Iamia sp. SCSIO 61187: one gene and its partner. The protein of the gene in region 2 binds, or shares a complex with, the protein of the main gene of each other region. Links are inferred from orthologs where the notes say so. Each region holds a gene or a part of one and is shown on either strand. Other genes may lie near its edges.

The links.
Region 1: the proteins of secA (region 2) and secY are in contact, whole or in part, in a crystal structure (PDB 3DIN), measured with the Thermotoga maritima proteins. The link is inferred for Iamia sp. SCSIO 61187 from one-to-one orthologs. Residues at the interface, in WP_004082002.1 of Thermotoga maritima: Glu261, Ala262, Arg263, Lys300, Ala301, Arg302, Thr303, Ile304, Ile305, Leu323, Tyr324, Asp325, Pro326, Val329, Ser330, Tyr333, Ile336, Lys340, Phe345, Val349, Glu363, Phe364, Tyr374, Ser375, Gly376, Gly377, Glu393, Ile395, Thr482, Ser483; in WP_004081795.1 of Thermotoga maritima: Glu108, Gly109, Glu110, Glu111, Ala236, Glu237, Arg238, Arg239, Ile240, Thr241, Ile242, Gln243, Tyr244, Ala245, Arg246, Arg247, Val248, Thr249, Gly250, Arg251, Arg252, Val253, Tyr254, Gly256, Ala257, Ser258, Thr259, Tyr260, Leu261, Pro262.

Annotation. Positions count from the first base shown.
Region 1 is NZ_CP050948.1:716,864-730,754, reverse strand. Bases 3,033-6,026 are described here. They hold secY (preprotein translocase subunit SecY), read right to left. Parts: upstream 5,212-6,026; coding sequence 3,853-5,211; downstream 3,033-3,852. Other genes in these bases: rpsE (30S ribosomal protein S5), read right to left, coding at 5,939-6,026; rpmD (50S ribosomal protein L30), read right to left, coding at 5,757-5,939; rplO (50S ribosomal protein L15), read right to left, coding at 5,269-5,757; HC251_RS03480 (adenylate kinase), read right to left, coding at 3,164-3,835; map (type I methionyl aminopeptidase), read right to left, coding at 3,033-3,151. Outside these bases: HC251_RS03500 (carbohydrate ABC transporter permease), read right to left, coding at 1-192; HC251_RS03495 (carbohydrate ABC transporter permease), read right to left, coding at 182-1,108; HC251_RS03490 (ABC transporter ATP-binding protein), read right to left, coding at 1,108-2,283; more of map, read right to left, coding at 2,390-3,032; more of rpsE, read right to left, coding at 6,027-6,502; rplR (50S ribosomal protein L18), read right to left, coding at 6,502-6,864; rplF (50S ribosomal protein L6), read right to left, coding at 6,873-7,409; rpsH (30S ribosomal protein S8), read right to left, coding at 7,417-7,821; HC251_RS03440 (type Z 30S ribosomal protein S14), read right to left, coding at 7,838-8,023; rplE (50S ribosomal protein L5), read right to left, coding at 8,023-8,604; rplX (50S ribosomal protein L24), read right to left, coding at 8,604-8,924; rplN (50S ribosomal protein L14), read right to left, coding at 8,924-9,292; rpsQ (30S ribosomal protein S17), read right to left, coding at 9,289-9,579; rpmC (50S ribosomal protein L29), read right to left, coding at 9,576-9,794; rplP (50S ribosomal protein L16), read right to left, coding at 9,794-10,210; rpsC (30S ribosomal protein S3), read right to left, coding at 10,213-11,139; and 5 more genes. UniProt on the Escherichia coli protein: The central subunit of the protein translocation channel SecYEG. Consists of two halves formed by TMs 1-5 and 6-10.
Region 2 is NZ_CP050948.1:1,700,386-1,714,618, reverse strand. What follows is about bases 7,691-11,026. They hold secA (preprotein translocase subunit SecA), read right to left. Parts: upstream 10,627-11,026; coding sequence 7,891-10,626; downstream 7,691-7,890. Other genes in these bases: HC251_RS08245 (response regulator transcription factor), read right to left, coding at 10,673-11,026; HC251_RS08255 (DNA polymerase IV), read right to left, coding at 7,691-7,851. Also shown: HC251_RS08275 (biotin--[acetyl-CoA-carboxylase] ligase), read right to left, coding at 1-761; HC251_RS08270 (acetyl-CoA carboxylase biotin carboxylase subunit), read left to right, coding at 899-2,671; HC251_RS08265 (ABC transporter ATP-binding protein), read left to right, coding at 3,098-4,948; HC251_RS08260 (ABC transporter ATP-binding protein), read left to right, coding at 4,945-6,735; more of HC251_RS08255, read right to left, coding at 6,796-7,690; more of HC251_RS08245, read right to left, coding at 11,027-11,359; hpf (ribosome hibernation-promoting factor, HPF/YfiA family), read right to left, coding at 11,595-12,194; HC251_RS25960 (ComF family protein), read right to left, coding at 12,281-12,877; HC251_RS08230 (aldo/keto reductase family protein), read right to left, coding at 12,981-13,982. UniProt on the Escherichia coli protein: Required for protein export, interacts with the SecYEG preprotein conducting channel.

The DNA of each region.
Region 1 (13,891 bases), 980 kb from region 2 along the record:
GCTGAAGCCGTCCCAGCGCACCCCGACGGGCCGGGTGACCGAGCTGGTGAAGGACTCGGCCGGGTCGGAGATGGCCCGGACGAACAGGAAGTAGATCGGCGCCAGCACCAGCAGCGACAAGACGACCAGGACGACGTACCAGACGGCCTGGCGAGCCGGTGACGAGCGGGTCGCGGTTCCCTCAGCTGCCATAGTGCACCCGCCGATCGAGGAGGAGGAACTGGCCCAGGGTCACCACGAAGGTCACGAGGAAGAGGCCGACGGACATGACCGCCCCCTCCCCCACCTGGTTGGGCGCCTGGCGCTCGAAGATCTTGAACACCAGGGTCTCGGTCGACCCGTTGGGCCCGCCCTGGGTGAGGAACTCGATGGGGGCGAAGGCCTGGAGGGCGAAGATCACCAGGACCACCACCAGGAACATCAGCACCGGCGAGAGCAGCGGGAGGGTGATCCGGAAGAAGCGGCGGACGGGCCCGTAGCCGTCGAGGGTGGCCGCCTCGTCGACGTCCTCGGGGATGGCCTGGAGGCCGGCCAGGACGATCACGAACGACAGGCCCAGGTTCTGCCAGATCGACGACAGCGACACGCCGAACAGGGCGGTGCTGGAGTTCTGGAGGATCGCCTGGTCGCCGAAGCCGGGCACGCCCCCCTGGTAGATGCCGATCTCCTGGTTGATCAGCACCAGGAAGACGATGGCGGACACCGCCGCCGAGCTGGCGATGGTGGAGCTGAAGATGAACTGGAAGGCCTTGATGCCCTTGAGCCGCCGGTGGGCCGCCACCGCCAGCAGCGTGCCGAGGATGAGCCCGGCGGGCACGGTGAAGATCACGTACTGGACGCTGTGCCACAGGCCCTGGAGGAACTCGTCGCCGGTGAGCACGTCGACGTACTGCTGCGGTCCCTCGTAGCGGAGGTTCGTCCCGGCGTTGTTGTTGCGGTAGAGGCCCCGGAGCACCAGCTGCTCGAAGGGGTAGAAGAAGAACACCGAGAACACGACGATCGACGGGGCGAGGAACCCCAGGGCGATGAGGCTCTCCTTGGCCCGACCGGTGTCGGTGACCCGGCCGGCGTCGTCGGTCTGGCCGAGGAGCTGCTGGACCCGTCCCATCAGCTCGGGCGCTTGTCGAGGAGGGAGCGGGACCCGTCGCCCTCGAGCCCGGGCACCGACGGCTCGACCCCGGTCGCGATCCGCTCGCCGGTGTCGGGGTCGAAGAGGTGGACGTGGGCGGCGTCGACGCCGAGCCGCACGGCGTCGCCGGGCTGGGGCAGGCCCTCGCTCTCGACCCGGGCGATCCAGCCGGTGGAGACGTCGAGACCCTCGATGCGCAGCCGCAGCAGGGCCTCGTGGCCCAGCCACTCCACCTGGTGGACGGTGGCGGGCACGATGCCGTCGGGCGCCACCCGCAGGTGCTCGGGGCGGAGGCCGACGGTGACGGTGGACCGGGAGCCGACCGCGTCGACCGGGACGTGGGTCGACCCGACCACGACCGCCCCGCGCTCGACGGGCACCGTCGCCACGTTCAGGGCCGGGGTGCCGACGAAGCCGGCCACGAACAGGTTGGCGGGGGCGTCGTAGACCTCGCGGGGGGTGCCGACCTGCTGGAGGCGGCCGTCGCTCATGATGGCGACGCGGTCGGCCATGGTCATGGCCTCGACCTGGTCGTGGGTGACGTAGATGAAGGTCGTGCCCAGGCGGCGGTGCAGGTCGACGAGCTCGGCGCGGGTCTGGGTCCGGAGCTTGGCGTCGAGGTTCGAGAGGGGCTCGTCCATGAGGAACACCGCGGGCCGGGCCACCACGGCCCGGGCCAGGGCGACGCGCTGGCGCTGCCCGCCCGAGAGGGCCCCGGGCTTGCGGTCGAGGTAGGGCTCGAGGTCGAGCATGCGGGCCGCCTCGGCGACCCGCTCGGTCCGCTCGGCCGAGCTCAGCTTGCGGAGGGTGTCCTCCCCGCCGCCGGGGCTCGGCACCCAGGTGGGCTTGGTGACGAGGGGCGACTCGATGTTCTTCCGCACCGTCATGTGCGGGTACAGGGCGTAGCTCTGGAAGACCATGGCCACGTCGCGCTTGGACGGCACGACCTGGTTGACGACCCGGTCGCCGATCGACAGCTCGCCGCCGCTGATCTCCTCCAGGCCGGCGATCATCCGCAGGGCCGTGCTCTTGCCGCAGCCGGAGGGTCCGAGGAGCACCATGAACTCGCCGTCGGCGACGTCCAGGGTCAGATCCTCCACGGCGGTGACGTCTCCGTAGCGCTTCGTCACCGCGTCGAACGTCACGTTCGCCATAGGCCTCAGACCCTACGCCAGCCGACCACGCCGACCTGTCTTCCGGGTGGCCGGACGACCACCGCCCGGACGAACTGCCGCGACGGCCCGGACGACGCTCCGGCGGTCAGGGGAGGGTCAAGATCTCCGGGCCGTCGTCGGTGACGGCGACGGTGTGCTCGGCGTGGGCGGCCCACGTGCCGTCGAGGGTCACGACCGTCCAGTCGTCGTCGAGGACGTCGGTCTCAGGGGTGCCGATGGCGACCATGGGTTCGATGGCCAGGACGTTGCCGACCTTGAGCCGCGGGCCCCGGCCCGGCCACCCGACGTTGGGGACCGACGGGTCCTCGTGCATGGATCGGCCGATGCCGTGGCCGGTGTAGCCGTCGACGACGTGGAGGCCGGCGCCCTCGACCACCTGCTGGACGGCGTGGCCGACGTCGCCGAGGTGGCGGCCGGCGACCATCTGGGCGATGGCGGCCGCCAGCGACGCCTCGGTGACCTCGATGAGCCGCCGGGCCTCGGGCGAGATCTCGCCGATGCCGGCGGTGTAGGCGGCGTCGCCGTGCCAGCCGTCGACGATGGCGCCGCAGTCGACCGAGATGATGTCGCCCTCCTCCAGCACCCGGTCGCCGGGGATGCCGTGGACGACGACCTCGTTGGGCGAGGCGCAGATGACCGCCGGGTAGGTGCCGGCGACGCCGAGGAAGTTGGACGTCGCCCCCCGGTCGGCCAGCACCTCGCGCCCGATGCGGTCGAGGTCGCCGGTGGTGATCCCGGGCCGGAGGGCCGCACGGGTGCGCTCGTGCATCTCGGCCACGACCCGGCCGGCCCGGCGCATGGCGGCCAGGTCGGCGGCGGAGCGGCGGGCGATGCCTCCGAGCAGCACGGCTGGGCCCTGCTAGCTGGGGTCGGACGCGACGCGGGCGTCGACCACGGCGAGGATGCGGGCGTGCACCTCGTCCTCGCTGCCGAGCCCGTCGACGCTCTCGAGGAGGTCCAGCGACCGGTAGTGCCCGAGGAGCGGGGAGGTGTCGCGCTCGTAGACCTCGAGGCGGTGGAGGATGGCCTCCGGCTTGTCGTCGTCGCGCTGCACGGGCGTCCCGCCGCACTTGGGGCACACGCCGTCGGCGATGGCCGCGTCGCCCACCGAGTAGATCGTCCCGCACGAGTCGCACGTGCGCCGGGCCGAGAGACGCTCGACGACGATCTCGTTCGGCACCACCAGCTCGACGACGACGTCGACCGGCGCCTGGGCCGTGATGTCCGCCAGCGCCTCGGCCTGCCCGACCGTGCGGGGGAAGCCGTCGAGGATCCAGCCGCGGTTGGCGTCGTCGCGGTCGAGGCGTTCGCCCACGATGCCGATCATCACCTCGTCGGGGACCAGGTCCCCGGCGTCCATGATCGCCTTGGCCCGGAGGCCCAGGTCGGTGCCCTCGCGCACGGCGGCGCGGAGCATGTCGCCGGTCGAGATGTGCGGCACGGAGCAGGCGGCGGCCAACCGGGTCGCCTGGGTGCCCTTGCCCGCACCCTGACGACCCATGATGATCATGCGGACACCGGGTCGGTCCATCGTGGGATCGGAGTCGGTCACGACTTCAGGAAGCCCTCGTAGTTGCGCATCATCAGCTGGCTGTCGATCTGCTTCATCGTCTCGAGGGCGACACCCACGGCGATCAGGATCGAGGTGCCGAAGAAGCCGAGCTGGACGCCGGCGTCGGAGTCCAGCGTGCGCCCCAGGACGAAGGCGGGCACCAGGGCCACGAAGCTGATGAACAGGGCGCCGGGCAGGGTGATGCGGTTGAGGATGCGGCTCAGGTAGCGCTCGGTCTGGGGACCGGGGCGGATGCCGGGGATGAAGCCGCCCTGCTTGCGGATCTGGTCGGCCTGCTTGTGCGGGTCGAACTGGATGGCGGCGTAGAAGTAGGCGAAGCCGATGATGAACAGGCCGTAGACGGTGAGGTACAGGGCGCCGGATCCGCCCCGGAAGTTGTCGTCGATGAAGTCCTGCACGTCGTTGGCCCAGTTGCCGCCCGAGCCGTCGGCGTTGAGCTGGTTGCCGGGCAGGACCGTGGAGATCATCACCGGCAGGTACAGCATCGAGTTGGCGAAGATGATGGGGATCACGCCCGAGGCGTTCACCTTCAGCGGGATGTAGGTGTTCTGACCGCCGTACTGGCGTCGGCCCACCTGGCGCTTGGCGAACTGCACCGGGATGCGGCGCTGGCCCTGCTCGACGAAGACGATGGCCACCAGCACCCCGGTGAACATCAGCCCGACCAGGATCATGGCGATGAGCCCCGACTCGGCCCGGACGGCGCCGAAGTTGGCGGGCAGCTGGCTCACGACCGAGGCGAAGATCAGGAGCGACATGCCGTTGCCGATGCCCCGCTGGGTGACGAGCTCGCCCATCCACATGATCAGGGCGGTGCCGGCGGTGAGGCTGATCACCACGATCAGCACCCGGCTCCAGTTGTAGTTGCCGCCGAAGAGGTCGACGTCGCCGAGCGGGTTGCCGCCGGCGAAGCCCTGGCCACCGTTCTTGAACAGGAACGTCAGGCCGGTCGACTGCATGATGGCGATGGCCACGGTGAGGTACCGGGTCCACTGCGTGATCTTGCGCTGGCCGACGGCCCCCTGCTGCTGCCACTGCTCGAGCTTGGGGATCACCACGGCGAGGATCTGCATGATGATCGACGAGGTGATGTAGGGCATGACGCCCAGGGCGAACACCGCGAACTGGGTGATGGCCCCGCCCGAGAACAGGCGCAGGAACTCGAGGGCGCCGCTCTGGCTGGCGTTGTCCTTGAGCGTCTGCAGCGTCGAGACGTCGATGCCGGGCACGGGGACGTGCGACCCCAGCCGGTAGAGCAGGATCATGAAGACGGTGAAGGCGATCTTGTTGCGGAGATCGTCCACCTTGAACATGTTCTTCATGCTCGACAGCACGGGCGTGTGTCCTCTCGGGTCAGCGCAGCCGGTCTCGGGGGCCGGGGGCCCGCCGGGTCAGCGGTTGGTGAGGTGGTTGCCCTTGGCCGGCGGGCGACGATCGCCCCAGGGGGCGGGAACGACGGTGACGCTACCCCCTGCCGCGGTGATGGCGGCTTCGGCCGAGGCCGAGAAGGCGTGGGCCGAGACGGCGACGGCCCGGGTGATCTCGCCCCGGCCGAGCACCTTGACGAGGGCGCCCTTGCCGACGAGGCCCCGTGCGTGCAGGGACTCGGGGGTGATCTCGTCGTCGCCGGTCTCCTCGAGGGTGTCGAGGTTGATGGCCTGGTACTCCACGCGGAACGGGTTGGTGAAGCCGCGGAGCTTCGGCACCCGGATGTGGAGGGGCATCTGCCCGCCCTCGAAGCCGGCGGGGATGGAGCCGCGGGCCTTCTGGCCCTTGGTGCCGCGGCCGGCGGTCTTGCCGCCCTTGCCGCCGATGCCGCGGGCGACGCGCTTCTTGCGCCGGTTCGACCCGGGCGGGGGGGTGAGGTCGTGGATCTTCATCAGTCGGTCTCCTCGACGGTGACCAGGTGGGGGACCTTGTTGAGCATCCCGCGGATCTCGGGGCGGTCCGGGAGGACGTTGCTGCGCCCGATGCGACCCAGGCCCAGGGCGCGGAGGGTGCCGCGCTGCTTGGGCTTGGTGCCGATGGCGGAGCGGGTCTGGGTGACCTTCAGGGCGGCCATCAGCGCACCTCGTCCGGCTGGTGCGGACCGCGCTCGGACTCCTTGTACGCCTCGAGCAGGCCCTTGGGCACGAACTCCTCGGCCGACAGCCCCCGCAGGCGGGCGATGTCGTCGGGGCGCTTGAGGCTCTTGAGCCCGTTGATGGTGGCCCGGGCCACGTTGATGTGGTTGGCCGACCCGAGCGACTTGCACAGCACGTCGTGGATGCCGGCCTCCTCGAGGATGGCGCGGGCGGCGCCACCGGCGATCACACCGGTGCCGGGGGCGGCGGGCTTGAGCATGACGCGGGCCGCGCCCTGCTTGCCGATGATGGGGTGGGTGACGGTGCTGCCGGCGAGGGGGACGGCGAACATGTTCTTCTTGGCCTCCTCGGTGCCCTTCTGGATGGCGAGGGGCACCTCCTTGGCCTTGCCGTAGCCGAGGCCGACCCGGCCGGCGCCGTCGCCGATGACGACGAGGGCGGTGAAGGAGAACCGACGACCGCCCTTGACGACCTTGGCGACGCGGTTGATGTCGATGACGCGCGACTCGCGCAGCTGGGCGTCAGAGGTGGTGGGAGGCATCAGAACTCCAGTCCGGAGGTGCGGGCGGCGTCGGCCAGGGAGGCGACGCGACCGTGGTAGTGGAAGCCGCCCCGGTCGAACACGACCCGGGAGACACCCGCTTCCTTGGCCCGGGCGGCGACGAGCTCGCCGACCTTCTTGGCCCCTTCGACGTTGCCGCCGCTGGAGCGCAGGTCGGCCTCGAGCGACGAGGCCGAGGCCAGCGTGCGCCCGGTCTGGTCGTCGATGACCTGGGCCGAGATGTGCTTGTTGGAGCGGAAGACGGCCAGGCGCGGCCGGTCGGCCGTGCCCTGGACCTTCTTGCGGACCCGGCGGTGGCGCCGGACCCGTGCGTTGCGCTTCTTCTGTGCGGGATCGCTCATGAGATGTCCTACTTCGCGGTCTTGCCGGCCTTGCGGGCCACGTGCTCTCCGAGGTACCGCACGCCCTTGCCCTTGTAGGGCTCGGGCTTGCGGATGGCCCGGATGTCGGCGGCGACCTGGCCGACCTGCTCCTTGTCGATCCCCCGCACGACGATGCGCGTCGGGACGGGGACCTCGAAGGTGATGCCGTCGGGCGCCTCGACCTTGACCGGGTGGCTGAAGCCCAGCGACAGGTCGAGGGTCGAGCCCTGGAGGGCGGCGCGGTAGCCGGTGCCGATGATCTCGAGCTCCTTGGAGAACTCCTGGCTGACACCGACGACCATGTTGTTGACGAGCGACCGCACCAGGCCGTGGAGGGCCCGGGTCTGGCGCTCGTCGTCGGGCCGCTCGACCACGAGGGTGTCGCCGTCCTGGCGGATGGCGATCGCACCGGGGACGGTGCGGCTGAGCGTGCCCTTGGGGCCCTTGACGGTGACGTCGGCGCCGTCGACGGTGACGTCGACGCCGCTGGGCACGGGGATGGGGGACTTTCCGACTCGGGACATCAGTTCCTCACCACACGAAGCAGAGGACCTCGCCGCCCACGTTGCGCTGGCGCGCCTCGCGGTCGGTGAGCAGCCCCTGGCTGGTCGAGACGACGGCCACTCCGAGCCCGCCGAGCACGCGCGGGATCTCCTTGGACTTGCGGTACACCCGCAGGCCCGGCTTCGACACCCTCTGGATGCCGGAGATCGTGCGCGCCCGCTCCGGGGAGTAGCGCATGGTGACGTGCAGGGTCGAGCCCGGCCTGTCGGTGTTGTCCTCGACGCGCCAGGCGTCGATGTAGCCCTCGGACTTCAGGATGGCCGCGAGGGCCTCCTTCTGCTTCGAGCTGGGCATGCGGACCTCGTCGTGCATCGCCACGTTGGCGTTGCGGATGCGGGTCAGCATGTCGGCGATGGGATCGGTCATGGTCACTTGCTCTGCACCTCCATCACCAGCTGGCCTTGGTCACACCGGGGATCTCGCCGGCGTGCGCCATGTCACGCAGGCAGATCCGGCAGAGCTTGAACTTGCGGTACACCGAGTGCGGGCGACCGCACCTCTGGCACCGGGTGTAGCCCCGGACCTTGAACTTGGGCGTCTTGTTCGCCTTGTTGATCAGCGCCTTCTTGGCCATTACTGCTGTCCCTCACGCTTGAACGGGAATCCGAAGGCGGCGAGCAGGGCCCGTCCTTCGTCGTCGGTCCGGGCCGTGGTCACGATGGTGATGTCCATCCCACGGGTGGTGTCGACCTTGTCGTAGTCGATCTCCGGGAAGATCAGCTGCTCGGTGACACCGAATGTGTAGTTGCCGTTGCCGTCGAAGCTCCGGGGGTTGAGGCCCCGGAAGTCGCGGATGCGGGGGATCGCCAGGCTCACGAGCCGGTCGAAGAACTCCCACATGCGGTCGCCCCGGAGGGTGACCTTGGCGCCGATGGCGTTGCCCTCGCGGAGCTTGAACGTGGCGATCGACTTCTTGGCCCGGGTGACGGCCGGCTTCTGGCCGGTGATCACCTGGAGGTCGGCGATGGCCCCGTCGAGCAGCGAGGGCTGGCCGACGGCATCGCCGACGCCCATGTTCACCACGATCTTCTCGAGGCGGGGCACCTCCATGACGTTGCCGAGGGACAGGCTGTCCTTCAGCTGGGCCCGGAGGGTCTCGTCGTACCTGGTCTTGAGACGCGGGGGCGTCTTGGTCTGGGTCGCAGTGTCACTCATCAGATCTCCGCCCCCGTCCGACGGCACACGCGGATCTTGGTGCCGTCCTCGAGGACCTTGTAGCCGACCCGGGTGGGCTTGCCGTCGCTCGGGCTGAGCAGGGCGACGTTGGGCACCGGGATGGGCATGTCCTTGTCGATGATCCCGCCCTGGCTGGTGGCGGAGCGGGCCTTCTGGTGCTTCTTGGCCACGTTGACGCCGTCGACGATGACCTTGTTGGCCTGGGGCAGGACCCGCATGATCACGCCCTCCTTGCCCCGGTCCTTGCCGGTGAGGACGCGCACGCGGTCGCCCTTCTTCAGCTTGATCGTGTTCGACATCAGAGGACCTCGGGGGCGAGGGAGACGATGCGCATGAAGCGCTTGTCGCGCAGCTCGCGGCCGACCGGTCCGAAGATGCGGGTGCCGCGGGGCTGCTGCTGGTCGTTGATGAGGACGGCCGCGTTCTCGTCGAAGCGGATGTAGGAGCCGTCGGGACGACGCTTCTCCTTCTTCACCCGGACCACGACGCACTTGACGACGTCGCCCTTGCGGACGGCGGCGCCGGGGATGGCGTCCTTCACGGTGGCGACGAAGATGTCGCCGATGGAGGCGTAGCGCCGCTTGGAGCCGCCCAGCACCTTGATGCAGAGCACCTCCTTGGCGCCGGAGTTGTCCGCGACCCGGAGTCGCGATTCCTGCTGGATCATCGGGCCCGCTCCACGACCTCGACGACCCGCCAGCGCTTGAGCTTCGACAGGGGTCGGGTCTCCTGCACCCGGACGCGGTCGCCGACCTTCAGGTCGTTGTCCTCGTCGTGGGTGTAGAGCTTGGTCGACTGCTGGACCGTCTTGCCGTAGAGCCGGTGGGGCTTGCGGGAGGTGACGGTGACGATGGCGGTCTTGTCCATGGCGTTGGACGTGACGATGCCCTCGCGGACCTTGCGCCGGTTCTCGCGGGCGGGGGTCTCCGTGGTCTCGTTGCTGGTGTCGCTCATGCGGAGGCCTCCTGGCTCTCGGCGGCAGCGATCTCACGGCTGCGCTGCTCGGTGAGGATGCGGGCGACCTGGCGGCGGGCCTCGAGGATCGAGGCCCCGTTCTCCAGCTGGCCGGTGGCCCGGCGGAAGCGGAGGTTGAACAGCTCCTCGCGCGTCTCGGCGAGACGCACCTCGAGGCCGTGGTCGTCCAGGTCGGTGATGTCTGTCTTCGCCATCAGAAGTCCACCTCTCGCGTGACGAACTTGGCCTTGATGGGGAGCTTCTGGATCGCCCGGTCGATGGCCTCGCGGGCCACGACGGGGTCGGAGTAGCTGAGCTCGAACAGGATCCGGCCCGGCTTGACCACGGCGACCCAGCGCTCGGGGTTGCCCTTGCCCGAGCCCATGCGGGTCTCGGCCGGCTTCTCGGTGACGGGCTTGTCCGGGAACAGGTTGATCCAGACCTTGCCGCCACGCTTGATGTGACGGGTCATGGCGATTCGGGCGGCCTCGATCTGCCGGGCGGTGATCCACCCGGGCTCGAGGGCCTGGATGCCGTAGTCGCCGAAGGTGACCTCGGTGCCACCCTTGGCCGGGCCGGTGGTGCGGCCGCGGTGCGTCTTGCGGTGCTTGACCTTGCGGGGCATCAACATGATCAGTCACCGTCCCCGGGGCGGAAGTGGGGGGTCTCGTGGTGCTCGCGGACCGAGCGCTCGATGGCTTCCTCTTCCTCGAGGAGCTTCTCGAACTCCGGGTCGGCCTCGCCGACGAGCGGCTTGGCCTCCTCCTCGGTGGGCGCACCCTCGACCGCGGGGGCGGCGGGGGCGTCGGCCAGGGCCGGGCGACGGCCCTTGGAGGACACCACCGGGCGGGGTGCTGGGGCCTGGCCCGAGGTCTCGCCGACGGCCATGGCGGCCTCCTTGGCGATCTTGTCCTCGGTCGAGGCCTTGTAGGGCAGGATGTCGCCCTTGTAGATCCAGACCTTGACGCCGATGCGGCCCGAGGTCGTGCGGGCCTCGCGGAAGCCGTAGTCGATGTCGGCGCGGAGGGTGTGCAGCGGGACGCGACCCTCGCGGTACCACTCGGTCCGGCTCATCTCCGAGCCACCGAGGCGGCCCGAGCACTGGACCCGGATGCCGAGGGCGCCGGCCTTCTGAGCGTTCTGCACGGCGCGCTTCATGGCCCGGCGGAAGGCCACGCGGCCGGCGAGCTGGTCGGCGACGCCCTGGGCGATGAGGGCGGCGTCGAGCTCGGGCTGCTTGATCTCCTGGATGTTGAGCTGGACCCGGTTGTTGCCGGTGATCTTGGTGAGACCGGCCCGGAGCTCGTCGGCCTGGGCGCCACGGCGGCCGATGACGATGCCGGGGCGGGCCGTGTGGACGTCGACCCGGACCCGGTCACGGGTGCGCTCGACCTCGATGCGGCTGATGGCGGCGTGGGGCAGCGTCGACATGATCATGTCGCGGACCTTCCAGTCCTCGATGATCAGGTCGGCGTACTCCGCCCGACCGGCGAACCACCGCGACTTCCAGTCGGTGGTGACGCCGAGGCGGAACCCGTAGGGGTTGACCTTCTGGCCCATTTACTTGTCCTCGTCCTTCTCGGCATCGTCGGACGCCACGTCCTGCTCGTCCTCGCCACCGGCGGGCTCGAAGCCCGCCGCCTCGGCGTCCTCCGGCGTGGCGAACCACACCTCGGCGTTCGTCTGGTCGAACCAGCGGCTGCCGGGCACGTGGAACTTCTTCGAGCTCTCGTTGCCCTTGATCTCGAAGCCCTCGGGGGCCTCCTGGCCGTCCTCGTCGACGGGCAGGTGCGACCCGGCGTAGGGCGCCTCGGTGGCCTCGTCCGCGTCGGTGCCGGGCTCGTCGGTGGAGCCCACCGCCTCGTCCACCGCGGCCTCGGCCTCGGTGACCTCCGACGTGGAGCCCTCGTCGACCGTCTTGGTCTCGGTGGTCTCGGTCGACTCGCCGCGGGAGCGGGCCACGCGGGCCCGCCGGTCGGCGGCGGGGGTGCGACGGCGACCGCCGCGCCCGCCCTCGGTGGTGAGGCCGGCCTGGTTCTTCTCCCGCCAGCGCCGCAGCTCGTCGTCGCCCATGCGACCGACGATCACGGTGATGTGGCAGGTGCGCTTGCGGATGCGGGTGGCCCGACCGCGGGCACGGGGCCGCCACCGCTTGAGGGTCGGGCCCTCGTCGGCGTAGCAGGCGACGACCTTCAACGTGTCGGGGTCCTGCTGCTCGTTGTTCTGGCCGTTGGCCACGGCCGAGGCCAGGACCTTGCGGACCACCTTGGCCACGTCGCGGTCGGTGAAGGCCAGGACCTGGTCGGCGTCGCTCACGTGGAGGTCGCGGATCAGGTCGAGGACCTCACGGGCCTTGTAGGCCGAGACCCGCACGTAGCGGGCCTGGGCGCGCGTCCCGGGACGCTCGTTGGTCTTCACACCACTGCCACCAGCCATCAGCGCCGACCTCGCACGGACTTCTCCTGGCCGGCGTGGTACCGGAAGGTGCGGGTGGGGGCGAACTCGCCCAGCTTGTGACCGACCATCGACTCGGTGATGTACACCGGGACGTGCTTGCGCCCGTCGTGGACGGCGATGGTGTGGCCCACCATGTCGGGGATGATCGTGGAGCGGCGGGACCAGGTCTTGATGACCTTCTTCTCGCCCTTCTCGTTGAGGCCATCGACCTTGGAGAGCAGGTGCCCGTCGACGAACGGGCCCTTCTTGAGTGAACGGGGCATTCGGGTTACCTCCGCGAGCCGCGGGTGCGGCGGCGCCGGACGATGAGCTTCTGGGACGGCTTGTTCTGGTCGCGGGTGCGGCCCTCGGGCTTGCCCCAGGGCGACACGGGGTGGCGACCACCGGAGGTCTTGCCCTCGCCGCCACCGTGGGGGTGGTCGACGGGGTTCATGGCGACGCCACGGGTCTGGGGGCGGACGCCCTTCCAGCGGTTGCGGCCGGCCTTGCCGACCTTGACCAGCTCGGCCTCGGCGTTGCCGACCGTGCCGACGGTCGCCCGGCAGTCGATCGGCACCCGGCGCATCTCGGTGCTGGGGAGGCGCAGGGTGGCGAACTCGCCCTCCTTGGCCACCAGCTGGACGCTGGAGCCGGCGCTGCGGGCCATGCGGCCACCGCCGCCGGGCTTGAGCTCGACGTTGTGGATCGTCGTGCCCACGGGGATGTAGCGCATCGGCATGGCGTTGCCGGAGCGGATCTCGGCGCCCTGGCCGGACTGGAGCATGTCGCCGACCTTCACGTCGCGCGGGGCGAGGATGTAGGCCTTGGCGCCGTCGACGTAGTGCAGCAGCAGGATGCGGCAGTTGCGGTTCGGGTCGTACTCGACCGCGGCGACCTTGGCCGGCACGCCGTCCTTGGTGCGCTTGAAGTCGATCTGGCGGTACTGGCGCTTGTGGCCACCGCCCTTGTGGCGAGCGGTCTTGTGGCCGCCGTTGTTGCGGCCACCGGTCTTGGGCTTCGGACCGACCAGCGACTTCTCGGGCGTCGTCTTGGTGATCTCGGAGAAGTCCGAGACGGTCTGGAACCGGCGGCCGGCGCTGGTGGGCTTGCGCTTGCGAAGTGCCATCAGGGTCCTCCTCAGCTCTCGAACAGGTCGATCGAGTCACCGTCGGCGAGGGTGACGATGGCCCGCTTGGTGGAGGCCTTGGACCCGACCTTGCCGGTGCGGCGGTTCCGGGTCTTCTTGCCCTGGCGGTTGAGCGTGTTCACCCGGGTGACGGTGACGCCGAAGATCGACGCCACGGCGTCGCTGATCTCGGGCTTCGAGGCCGTCGGGTGGACGATGAACGTGTACTGGTTGGACTCGAGCAGGGCGTAGGACTTCTCGCTCACGACCGGCTTGAGGATCACCTGGCGGGGGTCCTTCACGACTCGTCCTCCGAGTCCTCGTCGTTGGCCGCCTCGACGACGGCATCGGTGTCGGGCACGGTGACCGGGACCGAGGCCCGCTCGCCGGGGGCGCCGCCACGGTGGCCGGCCGGCGTCGGGGCCGGGCCCCGGGAGACGCTGGTGTCGGCCGGGACGGTGCCCGGGGTGAAGACGACCCAGTCGCTGACCAGGACGTCGTAGGCGTTCAGCTCGCCGGGCACGATGATGTGGACGTCGGTGAGGTTCCGGAAGCTCTTCCAGGTGGCGACGTCGTCGGCCGCCAGGACCAGGAGGACCTTGCCCTCGACGCCGATGTCGGCGAGCGCCCGGGCGGCCTGCTTGGTGCCGGGGGCGTCGAAGCCGAAGTCGACGACCTTGACCTTGCCGTCGGCGGCCCGGTCGGAGAGCGCCGAGCGCAGGGCCAGGCGGACCATCTTCTTCGGCGTGC
Region 2 (14,233 bases):
CGGACCACGAGCTGGCCGCCGGGGGTGATGTCGACCGCCTCGCCCTCGAGGTCGTCGACGCCCAGGTCGACCCGGACCCGCTGGCCCAGGGTGGCCGAGCGGCGCCGCCACTCAGCCCACAGCTCGTCCCGGCCGGCGGGGTCGACGGCCCGGCCGTACCACCGGTCGAGCGCGACGAGCCAGGCCGCCACCAGGTCCTCGCGGGTGGTCGGACGGCCGCCCAGCTCGTCGCAGGCGATCGCCACGCCGTCGAGCTCGGGAGCCCGTCCCGACGAGAGCACGTTGAGCCCCATGCCGACGACGACCGGCACCCGGGTGCCCTCGCCGGAGGCCGCCCACCCCGAGGCGATGTCGGCGCCCGGCGGCCAGGACGCCTCGGCCAGCACCCCAGCCAGCTTGCGACCCCCGACGACGAGGTCGTTCGGCCACTTCACGCCCGGGGCCACGCCCACGACCGCCTCGACCGCCGCCGCCGCCGCGACCGCGACCGCCGGCGTGACCAGGTCGACGGCGGGGGCCGGCGGGCGCAGCAGCACCGAGACGAGCACGGCGGCGTCGGGGGGCGCCTCCCACGTGCGCCCCCGACGCCCCCGACCGGCGGTCTGGTGGTCGGCGCCGAGGACGACGCCCTCTCCCCCGCCATCGGCCGCCAGGGCCAGCAGGTCGGCGTTGGTCGACCCCGTCTCCGCCACCCACCGGACGTCGGTGAAGCGGGTGCCCGCCACCGCCTCGCGCACGGTCGGGACAGCGAACGTCGTCACGCCGTCACAGTGGCACGTCGCGCCGTCTGGTCGCCTCGCCTGGAAGCTCGGTGGCCATGCGCTGGTCCCCCTGGCCTGGCGGCTCGGCTCACGTGCGTGCTGGCCTCGGCCTGCTCCCAGCGGATAGCAATGCACCCGTGCTGTCGAAGATCCTCATCGCCAACCGGGGCGAGATCGCCGTCCGGGTCATCCGTGCCTGCCAGGAGCTGGGCATCCAGACGGTCGCCGTGTACTCGGAGCTCGACCGCGAGGCCCTGCACGTCCGCATCGCCGACGAGGCCTACGCCCTGGGCGGCGAGACGGCGGCTGACAGCTACCTGAACACCGAGAAGATCCTCGAGGTCATCGAGCAGTCCGGGGCCGACGGCGTCCACCCCGGCTACGGCTTCTTCTCCGAGAACACCGACTTCGCCCGGGCCATCACCGAGCGCGGCGTCGCCTTCATCGGCCCGCCGCCCGAGGCCATCGAGGTCATGGGCGACAAGGTGTCCAGCCGCATCGCCGCCCAGTCGGCCGGCGTGCCGGGCGTCCCCGGCACCACCGAGTTCCTGTCGTCCGGCGACGAGGTCGTCGCCTTCGGCGAGGAGTTCGGCTGGCCGGTCGCCATCAAGGCCGCCTACGGCGGCGGCGGGCGCGGCATGCGCGTCGTCAACAGCAAGGACGAGGCTCACGCCGCCCTGGAGTCGGCCCAGTCCGAGGCCCTCAAGGGCTTCGGCCGCGACGAGTGCTACGTCGAGCGCTACCTGACCAAGCCCCGCCACATCGAGATGCAGATCATCGGTGACACCTTCGGCGACGTGGTCTGGATCGCCGAGCGCGACTGCTCGGCCCAGCGCCGCCACCAGAAGCTCATCGAGGAATCCCCGGCCCCCAAGTTCCCGGCCGAGACCCGCCAGGCCATGGGCGAGGCCGCGGTGAAGGTCGCCAAGGCGTGCGGCTACTACAACGCCGGCACCGTCGAGTTCCTCTACCAGGACGGCGAGTTCTGGTTCCTGGAGATGAACACCCGCCTCCAGGTCGAGCACCCCGTCACCGAGCTGGTCTCGGGTCTCGACCTCGTGCGCGAGCAGATCCGGGTCGCCTCGGGCGAGCGGCTCAGCTTCAGCCAGGACGACATCGAGCTGCGGGGCCACTCCATCGAGGTGCGGGTCAACGCCGAGGACCCCGCCGAGGGCAAGTTCCTCCCCTCCCCCGGCCGGATCACCGAGCTGTTCGTCCCCCAGGGCTTCGGCATCCGCTGGGACGGCGGCTACACCGCCGGCGACGAGGTCAGCCAGTTCTACGACAACCTCGTCGGCAAGCTGATCGTCTGGGGCTCCGACCGCGAGACCGCCATCGCCCGCATGGAGCGGGCCATCCGCGAGTTCCGCATCGAGGGCATCCGCACCACGCTGCCGGCCGACCTGGCCATCCTCGCCCACCCCGACTTCCACGACGCCGAGCACTCGACCAAGTGGGTCGAGGAGGTCCTCGACCTCACCGGCGTCGGTGGCGGCCCCGCCCCCGGCCCGAGCGTCGACGGCGAGGAGCCCGAGGAGAAGGTGCGGCGCGACGTCGACGTCGAGGTCAACGGCAAGCGCTTCTCGGTCGCCATGTGGGTCCCGGCCTCGGCCGCCGCCCCGGTCGCCGTCGCCGGCGGCGGCGCCGCCACCCCCCGCCCCCGACGCAAGGGCGCGGCCGCATCGGTCGCCGCCGGGTCGGGGTCGGTCGTGGTCCCCATGCAGGGCACCATCGTCAAGGTCACCGTCGCCGTCGGGGACGAGGTCACCACCGGCCAGACCGTGTGCCTCCTGGAGGCCATGAAGATGGAGAACGCCATCACCGCCGACAAGGACGGCACGGTCGGCGAGATCCGCGTCGAGGCCGGCCAGGCCGTCTCCGCCGGCGACGTGGTCCTCGTCATCGAGTAGGGCCAACCCGGTCGGCGGTCGCCATCGCCGGGGTCAGATTCTCTCCGACCCTGCGACGCGAGGCGAACGATCTCCCCGACGGTCGGAGTGAGTCTGACCCCCTGTGCCGAGCAGCCAACCCGGCCCGGCGGTCGCCGACGCGCCGGGGTCAGATTCTCTCCGACCCTGCGACGCGAGGCGAACGATCTCCCCGACGGTCGGAGTGAGTCTGACCCCCTGACACCCGGACGACGGCCTGCGGGGATCCCTCGTCCACACGCCGCGCCGGGCCGCCGCCGGGCCTGGTCGCGCGCTGGGCGGGGGGTCAGACACATTCCGACCGCCTCGTCCGACGATCGGCCGTCGTCGCAGGGTCGGAAGGTATCTGACCCCGGTGCTCGACAAACCTGCTGGGGCGGGTGGTGTCGTCGGCCGTACCGTCTTCGCGTGACGGGTGATCGCGCTGAGGTACCCCGGTCCGGGGGGCGGTTGCTGCTGGGGGAGCTGCGGCCCGAGCGGCGGGGGCTGGCCGGGCTCACCGTGCTCCTCGTCGTGGCGGTCGGGCTGCCGGTGGTGGCCCAGCTCCAGCTGGGCCGGTTCGTCGACCGGGCCGCCGACGGAGCCGACGCCGCCGCCCTGACCCGGATCGCCCTCCTCTTCGGCGCCATGCTCCTGGTCGCCAACGTCCTGCAGCTGGTCGTCACCTGGCTGGCGGTCCGGCTGGCCTGGCGAATCGGCAACCGGCTGCGGGTCGACCTGTGCCGCCACGCCCTCGCCCTCGACCTGGCCTGGCACGGTGACCACTCGGCCGGGGAGGTGATCGAGCGGGTCGACGGCGACATCGACGCCGTCACCCGGTTCACCTCCACCGCCGTCCTCCAGGTGGTGGGCAACGCCGCCGTGCTCGTCGCCGTCGCCGCCACCGCGCTCGTCGTCGAGTGGCGGGCCGGTCTCGTCCTGCTGGCGACCGTCGGCGTCGCCGTCGCCGTCCTGCTCCGCCTGCGGGCCGTCGCCGTCCCCCACCACGACCACGAGCGGGAGGTTCTGGCCCAGCTCTACGGCGACCTCGAGGACCGCCTCGGCGGGCTGGAGGACCTGCGGGCCAACGGCGCCGGTCGCTGGGCCGTCGACCGCATGCACCGCCACTCGGCCCGGTGGTGGCGGGCGGCCCGGCGGGCCTCGCTGCGGGCCGAGGGCGCCTACGCCTCGACCGGCATCACCTTCGCCGTCGGCACGGCCGTCACCCTCGGGGTGGCCGCCTACCTCACCTCGCAGGGCCGGCTGACCCTCGGCGCCGTGCTCGTGCTCTTCCGGTTCGTGCAGATGGTCCAGGCCCCCCTCGAGCGGATCGGCGAGCAGCTCAACGAGTTCCAGAAGGCCGTGGCCGGCCTCCGGCGCGCCGCCCGCCTCCTCGCCACGCCGATCACCCTGGTGTCCGGCTCCGAGCCGCTCCCGCCGGGCCCGCTGGCCGTCGACCTCGACGGGGTCGAGCTCCGGTACGCCACCTCGGCCTCCGGCGACGTCGACGTCACCGGCCACCTGGCCCTGCGCGACGTCGACGTCCACCTCGAGCCCGGGACCAGCCTCGGCGTCGTCGGGCGGACCGGCAGCGGCAAGACGACGCTGGGACGGGTCCTCGCCCGCTTCTGGGACCCGACCGCCGGCGCCGTCCGCGTCGGCGGGGTCGACCTGCGCGCCGCCGACGAGCGCTCGCTGCGGCGCCGGGTCGCGGTCGTGACCCAGGAGGTCGAGGTCCTGCGGGCGTCGGTGCGGGACAACCTCACGCTGTTCGGCACCGTCGAGGCCACCGACGAGGAGCTGGGCGCCGCCCTGGCCGACGTGGGCCTCGACCGCTGGTGCGCCGGGCTCGCCGACGGCCTGGACACCGAGCTGGACGGGACGGCGCGCCTGTCGGGCGGCGAGGCCCAGCTGCTCGCCTTCGCCCGGGTGCTGCTCGCCGATCCCGGCCTGGTGGTGCTGGACGAGGCCACCAGCCGGCTCGACCCCGAGACCGAGGCCCGGGTCGCGGCCGCCACCCGCCGGCTCCGCCACGGGCGGACCCTGGTGGTCGTCGCCCACCGGCTGGCCACCCTCGACGACCTCGACGAGGTGTGCGTCGTCGACGACGGCCGCATCGTCGAGCACGGGCCCCGCGCCGCCCTGGCCGCCGACCCCGGCAGCCGCTACGCCGGGCTGCGGGCCCGCCAGGCCACCACCGCGGCCGGCGGACCCGGCCGTGCCCCGGCGCCCGGCGCCGCGGCCGAGGCCGACGCGCCGGCCCGGGAGGTGGCGCCGTGAGCACCCGCGCCGGCGACGTCCGCACCGGCGCCCGCCTCGCCGCCCAGGTCCTCCGCCGGGACCCGGTCGCGTGGAGCCTGGCGTGCGGCTGGTGGACGCTGTTCCACTCGCTCCCCGTCGCCACCGGCCTGGCCCTGGGCGCCGTCCTCGACGCCATCTCCGGTGCCGGCCGGGTCACGGTGCCGTGGGCCGCGCTGGCCGTGCTCGCCGGCATCGAGGTGTCCCGCTGGTCGCTGTTCCTGGTGGCCGTGGTGCAGTGGCACGGCGCCTGGGTCGGCTGGCACACCGTCATCCGCCTGGCCCTGCTCGACTCGCTGGTGACGGACCCGGGCCCGGTCGACGACCGCCTCCCGGGCTCGTCGGGCGAGGCCGTCAGCCGCTTCCGCGACGACACCGAGGACGCCGCCCTCGTCCTCGACGTCTGGCTGGACGTGGTGGGGACGTCGCTCGCCGCCGTGCTGGCCGTCGGCGTCCTGCTCACCATCGACGTGCGCCTGGCGCTCACCGTGGCCCTGCCCGCCGTGGTCGTGATGGTCCTGGCCCACGGCTTCGGTCCGCGGCTGCGCGTCTGGCGCCGGGCCGCCCGCCAGGCCACGGCGCGCGTGACCGGGTTCGTGGGCGACACCTTCGGCGCCATCGCCTCGCTCAAGGCGGCCGGCGCCGAGGGCGCCGCCGTGCAGCGCTTCGCCGCCCTGGGCGAGGACCGGGCCCGGCACGCGGCCCGCGACGAGGTCGGGACCCAGCTCCTCTACACCCTGTCGGGCACCACCGCCGACCTGGCCCTCGCCGCCAGCCTGGTGGCGGCGGCGCCGGCGGTCGCCCGCGGGGACCTGACGGTCGGCGACCTCGGCGTCATCGCCGCCTTCTCGACGGTCGTGGCCAGCCTCCCCCGCTTCGTGGGCCGGCTCGGCGCCTACCACCGCCAGGCCGACGTCTCCGCCGACCGCCTGGCCCGGCTCCTGCCCCCCGAGCGCCGGTCCCTCGCCGCTGTGGCCGGGACCCACGAGCTGCGCCTCCGCGCGCCCCGCCGCGGCCCGGCCGACGCCGCCGTCGGCCCCGTGCCCGGCGTCGAGGACCCCGACCTGCCGTTCCGGACCGAGGCCGACCGCCGGTCCCGCCACCCGTCCACCGGGGACCACCCCGCCGGCGGGCTCGAGGTCCGACGCCTGACCGTGCGGCGCCACGGGGTCCTCGCCGTGGACGACGTCGACCTCACCGTGCGCCCCGGCGAGCTGGTGGCCGTGACCGGCCCGGTCGGGGCGGGCAAGTCCAGCCTCTTGCGGGCCGTGCTCGGCCTGGTCCCGTTCGAGGGCACGCTCCGCTGGGACGGCCAGGACGTGTCCGAGCCGTCGCGGGTCCTGGTGCCACCTCGCGTCGCCTACGTGCCCCAGGTGCCCCGGCTCTTCAGCGAGCCGCTGGCCGACGCCGTGCTGCTCGGCCTGCCCCGCGCCCGCCTCCCCCACGCCCTGCGCCTCTCCCGCCTGGAGCGGGACGTGGCCGCCATGCCCGAGGGGCTGGCCACCGTCGTCGGGTCCCGGGGCGTCCGCCTGTCGGGCGGTCAGGTCCAACGGGTCGCCGCCGCCCGGGCCCTCGCCCGCCGGCCCGCCCTGCTCGTCGTCGACGACCTCTCCAGCGCCCTCGATGCCACCACCGAGGCCGAGCTGTGGGAGGGCCTCCTGGCCGCCGCGGCCGAGGACGGCACCTCGGTCCTCGTGGTCACCCACCGGCCGGCGGTGCTGGCCCGGGCCGACGACGTCGTCCGGATGGAGGCCGGCCGGCGCGTCTGACGTCGCCCTGCACAGGTCCGGTCGGACCCGCCCTGTTCGCGGGTGCGGTGGCGGCTGCGATCAGGTCGGATCCTCGAGGACGACGCGGACGCCGAGGAGGCGGATGGGGCGGTGGAGCTCGGCGCCGAAGCGGCCCAGGACGACGGCGGCCTGGGCCGCCGCCGTCGCCGGGTCCGTCGTCGCCTCGGGCAGCTTGCTGATCTTGGTGCGGGTCCAGAACGTGGCCGTGCGGACCTTGACCGCCACGTGGGTGACGGTGCGCCCGTCGGCCACGACCTCCTCGGTCACGGCGCGGGCCAGGCCGTCGACCTCCTCGGCGACGCGGGCCGGGTCGGTCAGGTCCTCGGTGAAGGTCACCTCCCGGCTCCGGCCCTTGGCCACGCGGGGCGCACCGTCGATCGGGTCGGTCCCGCCCCCGAGCCCCAGCACCTTGAGTCCGGGACCGATGCGGGGCCCGAACTCGGCGGCCAGGACGGCCTCGTCGGCCCGGGCCAGGTCGCCGACGGTGCGCACCCCACAGGCGCGCAGCCGGGCGGCGATGCGCGGCCCGATGCCCCACACCACCGCGACGGGCTCGTCGGCCATCGTCCGGGCCCACTCCCGCCGGGTGAGGGTGGCGATGCCGCCGGGCTTGGCCGTGCCCGTCGCCGTCTTGGCCAGGAGGCGGCTCTCGCCGATCCCCACCGCGCACGACAGGCCGGTGCGTTCGGCCACCCGGGCCCTGATCTGCCGGGCCAGGCCCTCGGGGTCGTCGGTGCGGGTGCCGACGAAGGCCTCGTCCCACCCCCACACCTCGACGACGACCGGGAACGACCGGAGCGTCGCCATCACCTCCTCGGAGGCGGCGTCGTAGGCCGCCCGGTCCGACGGCAGGAAGACGGCGTCGGGACAGCGGCGCAGGGCGGTGCGCAGCGGCATCCCCGACCGCACCCCGTGGGCCCGGGCCTCGTAGGACGCGGTGGCCACGACCTGCCGGGGCCGGTGCGGGTCACCGTCGCCGCCCACCACCACGGGCCGACCGGCCAGCTCGGGCCGCCGCCGCACCTCGACCGCGGCCAGGAACTGGTCCAGGTCGACGTGCAGCACCCAGTCCCGCCCCGTTCTGTCAATCACCATGCGCCTCCACGGCCCACCAGGATTGACAGCACGGTCCCTTCAGATCTGGCTGCGGCCGTGGCAGAGCTTGAACTTCTTGCCCGACCCGCACGGGCAGGGGGCGTTGCGGGGCGTCTTGTCCCACTCGGACTTCACGACCGGCGCCGTGCTCTTCTCCTGCACGGGGGCCGGTGCGTCCTCCACGCCCACCGCCGCGGCCTGCGCCCGCGCCGCCGCCTTCATGCGGTCGTCGCTCGAGCTGGCCGAGTCCTCGGGACCGGAGGTGGTCAGCTTCTCGGGCGCCGCCGCCGCCGTCTTCTCCTCCTCCTTCACGACCTGCACGTGCATCACGTACTTGACCTGGTCGCGGGCGATCGAGCGCATCATGGTGCCGAACATGTCGAAGCCCTCGCGCTGCCACTCCACCAGCGGGTCCTTCTGGCCCAGGGCCCGGAGGTTGATGCCCTCCTGCAGGTAGTCCATCTCGTGGAGGTGCTCGCGCCAGTGCTGGTCGATGAGCCGCAGGGCGACCTGGCGCTCCATCTCCCGCATCGACGCGTCGCCCAGCTCGGCCTCGCGGTCCTCGTAGTAGGCCGTGGCCTCACCGATGAGCAGGTCGTAGAGCTCGTCGGTCGTGAGGGCCTCGCCGACCTGGTCCTCGGTGAGCTCGGTGGGCCAGTAGGTGGCCGCCTCCACCAGCAGGGTCTCGACGTCCCAGCTCTCGGGGTGGTCGTCGCTGCAGTGGGTGCTGATCAGCTCGTCGACGACCTCGGCCAGGCTCTCGAGGATCTCGTCGCGCAGGTCGGACTCGCCGAGGATCTCGTCGCGGCGCGCGTAGATCACCTTGCGCTGCTGGTTCATGACCTCGTCGTACTTGAGGACGTTCTTGCGGATCTCGGCGTTGCGCTGCTCGACGGTGTTCTGCGCCCGCTCGATGGCCTTGGTGACCATCTTGGCCTCGATGGGCACGTCGTCGGGCAGGGCCTTCGACATCACCCAGTTCATGGCGCCGGTGGCGAACAGGCGCATGAGGTCGTCCTCGAGCGACAGGTAGAACCGGCTCTCGCCGGGATCGCCCTGGCGACCGGAGCGGCCCCGGAGCTGGTTGTCGATGCGGCGCGAGTCGTGGCGCTCGGTGCCGAGCACGTAGAGGCCGCCGAGCTCGCGGACCTTGTCGCCCTCGGCCGCGCACTCGTCCTTGTACCGGGCGAGCAGCTCCTCGAAGCGAGCCTGGCCCTCGGCCCCGTCCTCGGGGTCGAGGCCCTCGCCCACGACGTCCTGGCGGGCCAGGCCCTCGGGCTGGCCGCCGAGCAGGATGTCGACGCCGCGGCCGGCCATGTTGGTGGCGACGGTGATCGAGTGGAGCCGGCCGGCCTGGGCGACGATGTCGGCCTCGCGGAAGTGCTGCTTGGCGTTGAGCACCTCGTGGGGCACGCCCCGCTTGTCGAGCAGCCGGGAGAGCTTCTCAGACTTCTCGACCGAGATGGTGCCGACCAGGACCGGCTGACCGATCTCGTAGCGCTCGAGGAGGTCCTCGACGACGGCCCCGAACTTGCCGTCCTCGGTCTTGTAGATCAGGTCCGCCTCGTCCCGGCGGGCCAGGGGCTTGTTCGTCGGGATGGGCACGACCTGGAGGTCGTAGGTGCTGCCCAGCTCGGCCGCCTCGGTGAGCGCGGTGCCGGTCATCCCGGCCAGCTTGTCGTAGAGGCGGAAGTAGTTCTGGAGGGTGATGGTGGCCAGGGTCTGGTTCTCCTCCTTGATCCGCACCCCCTCCTTGGCCTCGACCGCCTGGTGGAGGCCCTCGGACCAGCGCCGGCCGTCGAGGATGCGCCCGGTGAACTCGTCGACGATCTTCACCTCGCCGCCCTGGATGACGTAGTCCTTGTCCCGCTTGAACAGCTCCTTGGCCTTCAGGGCGGCCTGGAACTGGTGGACCAGGTTCTGCGACACGGCGTCGTAGAGGTTCTCGACGCCGAGGGCGGCCTCGACCTTCTCCACGCCCGACTCGGTGGGGGCGACGATGCGCTTCTCCTCGTCGACCTCGTAGTCCTCCTCGCGCTGGAGGCCCCGGACGATGGAGGCGAAGCGGTGGTAGAGCTTGGCCGCGTCGGCCAGCCGGCCCGAGATGATCAGCGGGGTGCGGGCCTCGTCGATGAGGATCGAGTCGACCTCGTCGACGATGGCGTAGTGCTGGCCCCGCTGGGTCTTGGCCGCCTGGGACATGGCCATGTTGTCGCGGAGGTAGTCGAAGCCGAACTCGTTGTTGGTGCCGTAGGTGATGTCGCAGGCGTACTGGGCCCGCTTCTGGGCCGAGTCGACCCGGCCGGGCACGATCAGGCCGACGCTGAGGCCCATGAACCGGTGGAGCCGGCCCATCCACTCCGAGTGGAAGCTGGCCAGGAAGTCGTTGACCGTGATCAGGTGGCAGCCCTTGCCGCTCAGGGCGTTGAGGTAGAGCGGCAGGGTCGAGACGAGGGTCTTGCCCTCGCCCGTCTTCATCTCCGCGACCCACCCGAAGTGGAGGGCGGCGCCGCCCATCATCTGGACGTCGTAGTGGCGCTGGCCCAGGGACCGGACGGCGGCCTCCCGGACCACGGCGTAGGCCTCGAGCAGCAGGTCGTCGAGGTCGGCGCCGCGGTCGAGCTGCTCGCGGAACTCGACCGTCTTGTGCTGGAGGGCCTCGTCGCTCAGCTTCTGCAGCTCGGGCTCGAAGGCGGCGATGTCAGGTGCGAGGCCGGCCAGGGCGCGGAGCTTGCGCCCCTCGCCGGCTCGCAGGATCTTGTCGAGGACACCCATGGAGGGATCACTCTACCGACCCACCCCCGACGGCCCCCCGGCGGCCCTAGGGACCCAAGTCGATGATGTGCTCGCGGACCGCGTAGAGGGCGGCCTCGGTCCGGGAGTGGAGCTGGAGCTTCTCCAGGATGTTGCGCACGTGGTTCTTCACCGTGTTCTCGGAGATGAAGAGCTCCTCGGCGATCTCCCGGTTGCTCCGCCCCCGGGCGATGAACCCCAGCACCTCGACCTCCCGGCCGGTCAGCCGGGGCCCGGCGGGGGCGACCCGGCCACCGTCGACCCGGTTGGCCAGGGCGGTGAACTCGTTGAGCAGCTTGGTGGCCATCGACGGCGTCACCAGGCTCTGGCCGGCCGCCACCGCCCGCACGGCGTCGGCGACCTCCTCGATCGAGGCCTCCTTGAGGAGGTAGCCCACGGCCCCGGCCTTGATGGCGTCGTAGAGGTCGCTCTCGGTGTCGCTCACGGTCAGCATCACGACCCGCGCGGCGGGCACCTCGAGGGCCAGCCGGCGGGCCGCCTCGATCCCCCCGACGCCGGGCATCCGCACGTCGAGCAGCACCACGTCGGGCGCCGTGTCCCGGGCCAGCTCGACGGCCTCCTCGCCGGTGCTGGCCTCGGCGACCACCTCGATGTCGTCCTCGGGCTCGAGGACCAGTGACAGGCCGCGCCGGAAGACGGCGTGGTCGTCGCAGACCAGGACCCTGATCTGGTGCCCCCCTGGTGGTTGGCTCACCCGTGCACTCCCATTCGGTGTCGGGCCCCCGCCCGGATCTCGGTGCCGACCTGTGCCGGCCGTGTCATCTGGCCACTCGGCTGCGCCTCGCCGCCCCTGTCATCTGGCCACTCGGCTGCGCCTCGCCGGCCCTGTCATCTGGCCACTCGGCTGCCCTCGCCGCCCCTGTCATCTGGCCACTCGGCTGCGCCTCGCCGGCCCTGTCATCTGGCCACTCCGCTGCGCCTCCCCGGCCCTAGCCATCCTCGTCGATGAGTCCGATGTCGCCGTCCTCTCGCCGGTAGACCACCGCGGCCCGGCCGGTGTCGAGGTTGGTGAAGAAGAAGAAACCGTGGCCGAGGAGGTCCATGCGCTGGGCGGCCTCGTCGGCCGTCATCCCCATCGGCGCGAACCGCTTGACCTTGACGATCTTCGGGAGCGCCGGTGGCGCCGGTGCGTCCGACGGGGCATCGCCGGAGGCGTCGAGCACGGCCGAGTCGCCGAGCAGGCCCTCGGTGACCGGCGCCGTCCGCACGCTGCGGCCCGCGCCCCGCTTCTGGCGCTGCAGCTTGGTCTTGAGCTTCTGCAGCTGCTGCTCGAGCTTGGCCACGGCCTTGTCGACGGCGACGTAGCCGTCGGCGCCGGCCGTCTTGGCCCGGACGAAGTGGCCGTGGCCCTCGAGGGTGACCTCGCACAGCTCCGGCTCGGAGATGCGCGGGTTGCGGTGGGTGGTGAAGTGGACCTCAGCCCGGTCCATGCCCTCGACGAACCGGCCCAGCTTGCCGATCTTCTCCTCGGCCGAGAGCCGGAGCCGCTCGGGGATCTCCGTGTGCCGGGCGCTGACGGTCACTTCCATCCAGGTGCTCCTCGTGCTGGGGTCCTCCGACTGTAGACGTGATCCTCGCGCCGGCCGCAGGTGGCGGCACCGGCCCGGGGCGGGGCTCAGTGGGGGGCCGGGGTGCGGGCGACGGCGGCCGGCGTGGGTCTCCCGCCGCCCCGGGCCACGGCGGCGACGGCGGCCCGCAGGGTGGCACCGGTGGTGACCACGTCGTCGACGACGAGCACCCGGGTCCCGGCGGCGAGGCCCTCCCGCAGGGCGAAGCGGGGCCCGACCGTCCTCCGGGCCGCGGCCGGCCGCCCCGTCTGGGGCGGGCCCGGTCGGCGGTGCAGGAGGGGCCGGCACCCGACGCCCAGCTCGCGGGCGACGGCCCGGGCCAGCAGCTCGGCGTGGTCGAAGCCGCGCTCGCGCCGGTGCCGGGCGGTGGTCGGGGCCCAGGTGACCAGGTCGACGGTGACGCCCGCCTCGGTCACCCGGCGGGCCAGGCCGGCGGCCAGCCAGCCGAGCCCCTGGCGGTGGTTGCGGTACTTCAGCCGGGCCACGAGCGGCCGGGCCGGGCCCTCGTAGCGCAGGAGGGTGACGAGGCCCGCGAGGCCGGGCGGGGCGGGCTCGGGCGCGGGCGGGCGCAGCTCGGCGTGGCAGGCCCGGCACGGGGAGGCCCCGGACCGGCCGCACGACGCGCACCGGGCGGCGAGCAGCATGCCCCCATCATCCGCCAAGGGTGTGACAGTCCGACGGCGCCGAACTCGGTGGCAGAGGTGGGATGGACGTTTCAGATCTGCCACCGAGTTCGGGGGGTGGGGTCTAGGGGCGGGTGCGGGGGGAGGTGGTCAGGCGGGCGCTGCGCTCGACCTTGTCGCCGAGGACGTCGTCGATGGCGGCCACCAGGTCGTCGTCGAGGGTGATGTCGGCGGCGGCGACGGTGGCGTCGAGCTGGTCGGGGCGGGAGGCGCCGACGATGGCCGAGGCCACGTTGGGGTTGCGGAGGACCCAGGCCACGGCCATCTGCGGCATCGAGATCCCCGCCCCCTCGGCCAGCGGCTTGAGGTCCTGGACCCGCTGGAGCAGGTCGTCGTCGGACAGGAAGCCCTCGATGAAGCCCTTGCCGCTGGCCTCGTCGGTGGCCCGGCTGCCCTCGGGCGGCGGCTCGCCCGGCAGGTACTTGCCGGTGAGGATCCCCTGGGCCATGGGCGACCACACGATCTGCGAGAGGCCCTCGTCCTCGCAGGCGGGGACGACGTCGCGCTCGATGACCCGCCACAGCATCGAGTACTGGGGCTGGTTGGACACGAACGGGACCCGGAGCTCGCGGGCGAGGGCCGCCCCCCGCCGGATCTGGTCGGCGGTCCACTCCGACACCCCGATGTAGTGGGCCTTGCCCGCCCGGACCACGTCGGCGAAGGCGACCATCGTCTCCTCCAGCGGGGTCTGGTGGTCGAAGCGGTGGGCCTGGTACAGGTCGACGTGGTCGGTCTGGAGACGGCGGAGCGAGCCGTCGATCGACTCCATGATGTGCTTGCGCGACAGGCCCCGGTCGTTGACGCCCGGGCCGGTCGGCCAGAACACCTTGGTGGCGATCTCGAGGCCCTCGCGGCGCTGGCCGGCGAGGGCCTTGCCCAGCACGACCTCGGCCTTGGTGCCGGCGTAGACGTCGGCGGTGTCGAAGGTCGTGACCCCGAGGTCGAGGGCCCGGTGGACGCAGGCGGTGGCGGCGTCGTCCTCCACCTGGGAGCCGTGGGTGATCCAGTTGCCGTAGCTGACGGCCGAGACCTTGAGGCCGCTGCGGCCGAGGAAGCGATGCTGCATCCGGCCGAACCTATCGGTGCCGGGCCGGCACCGCCCCCGGGAGCGTCAGCGCTTGCCCAGGTCCGGACCGTCGCCGGGCGGGGGCGGCGGCGCCCCGAAGCCGGGGCCGGTGCCGAACCCCGGGGGCGGACCCGGCGGCGGGCCGTACCCGGGCGGCGGGCCGTAGCCCGGTGGCGGGCCGTACCCGGGCTGCCCGTACCCGGGCGGGGGTCCGTACCCGGGGGGTGGGCCGTAGCCGGGCGCGGCGACGG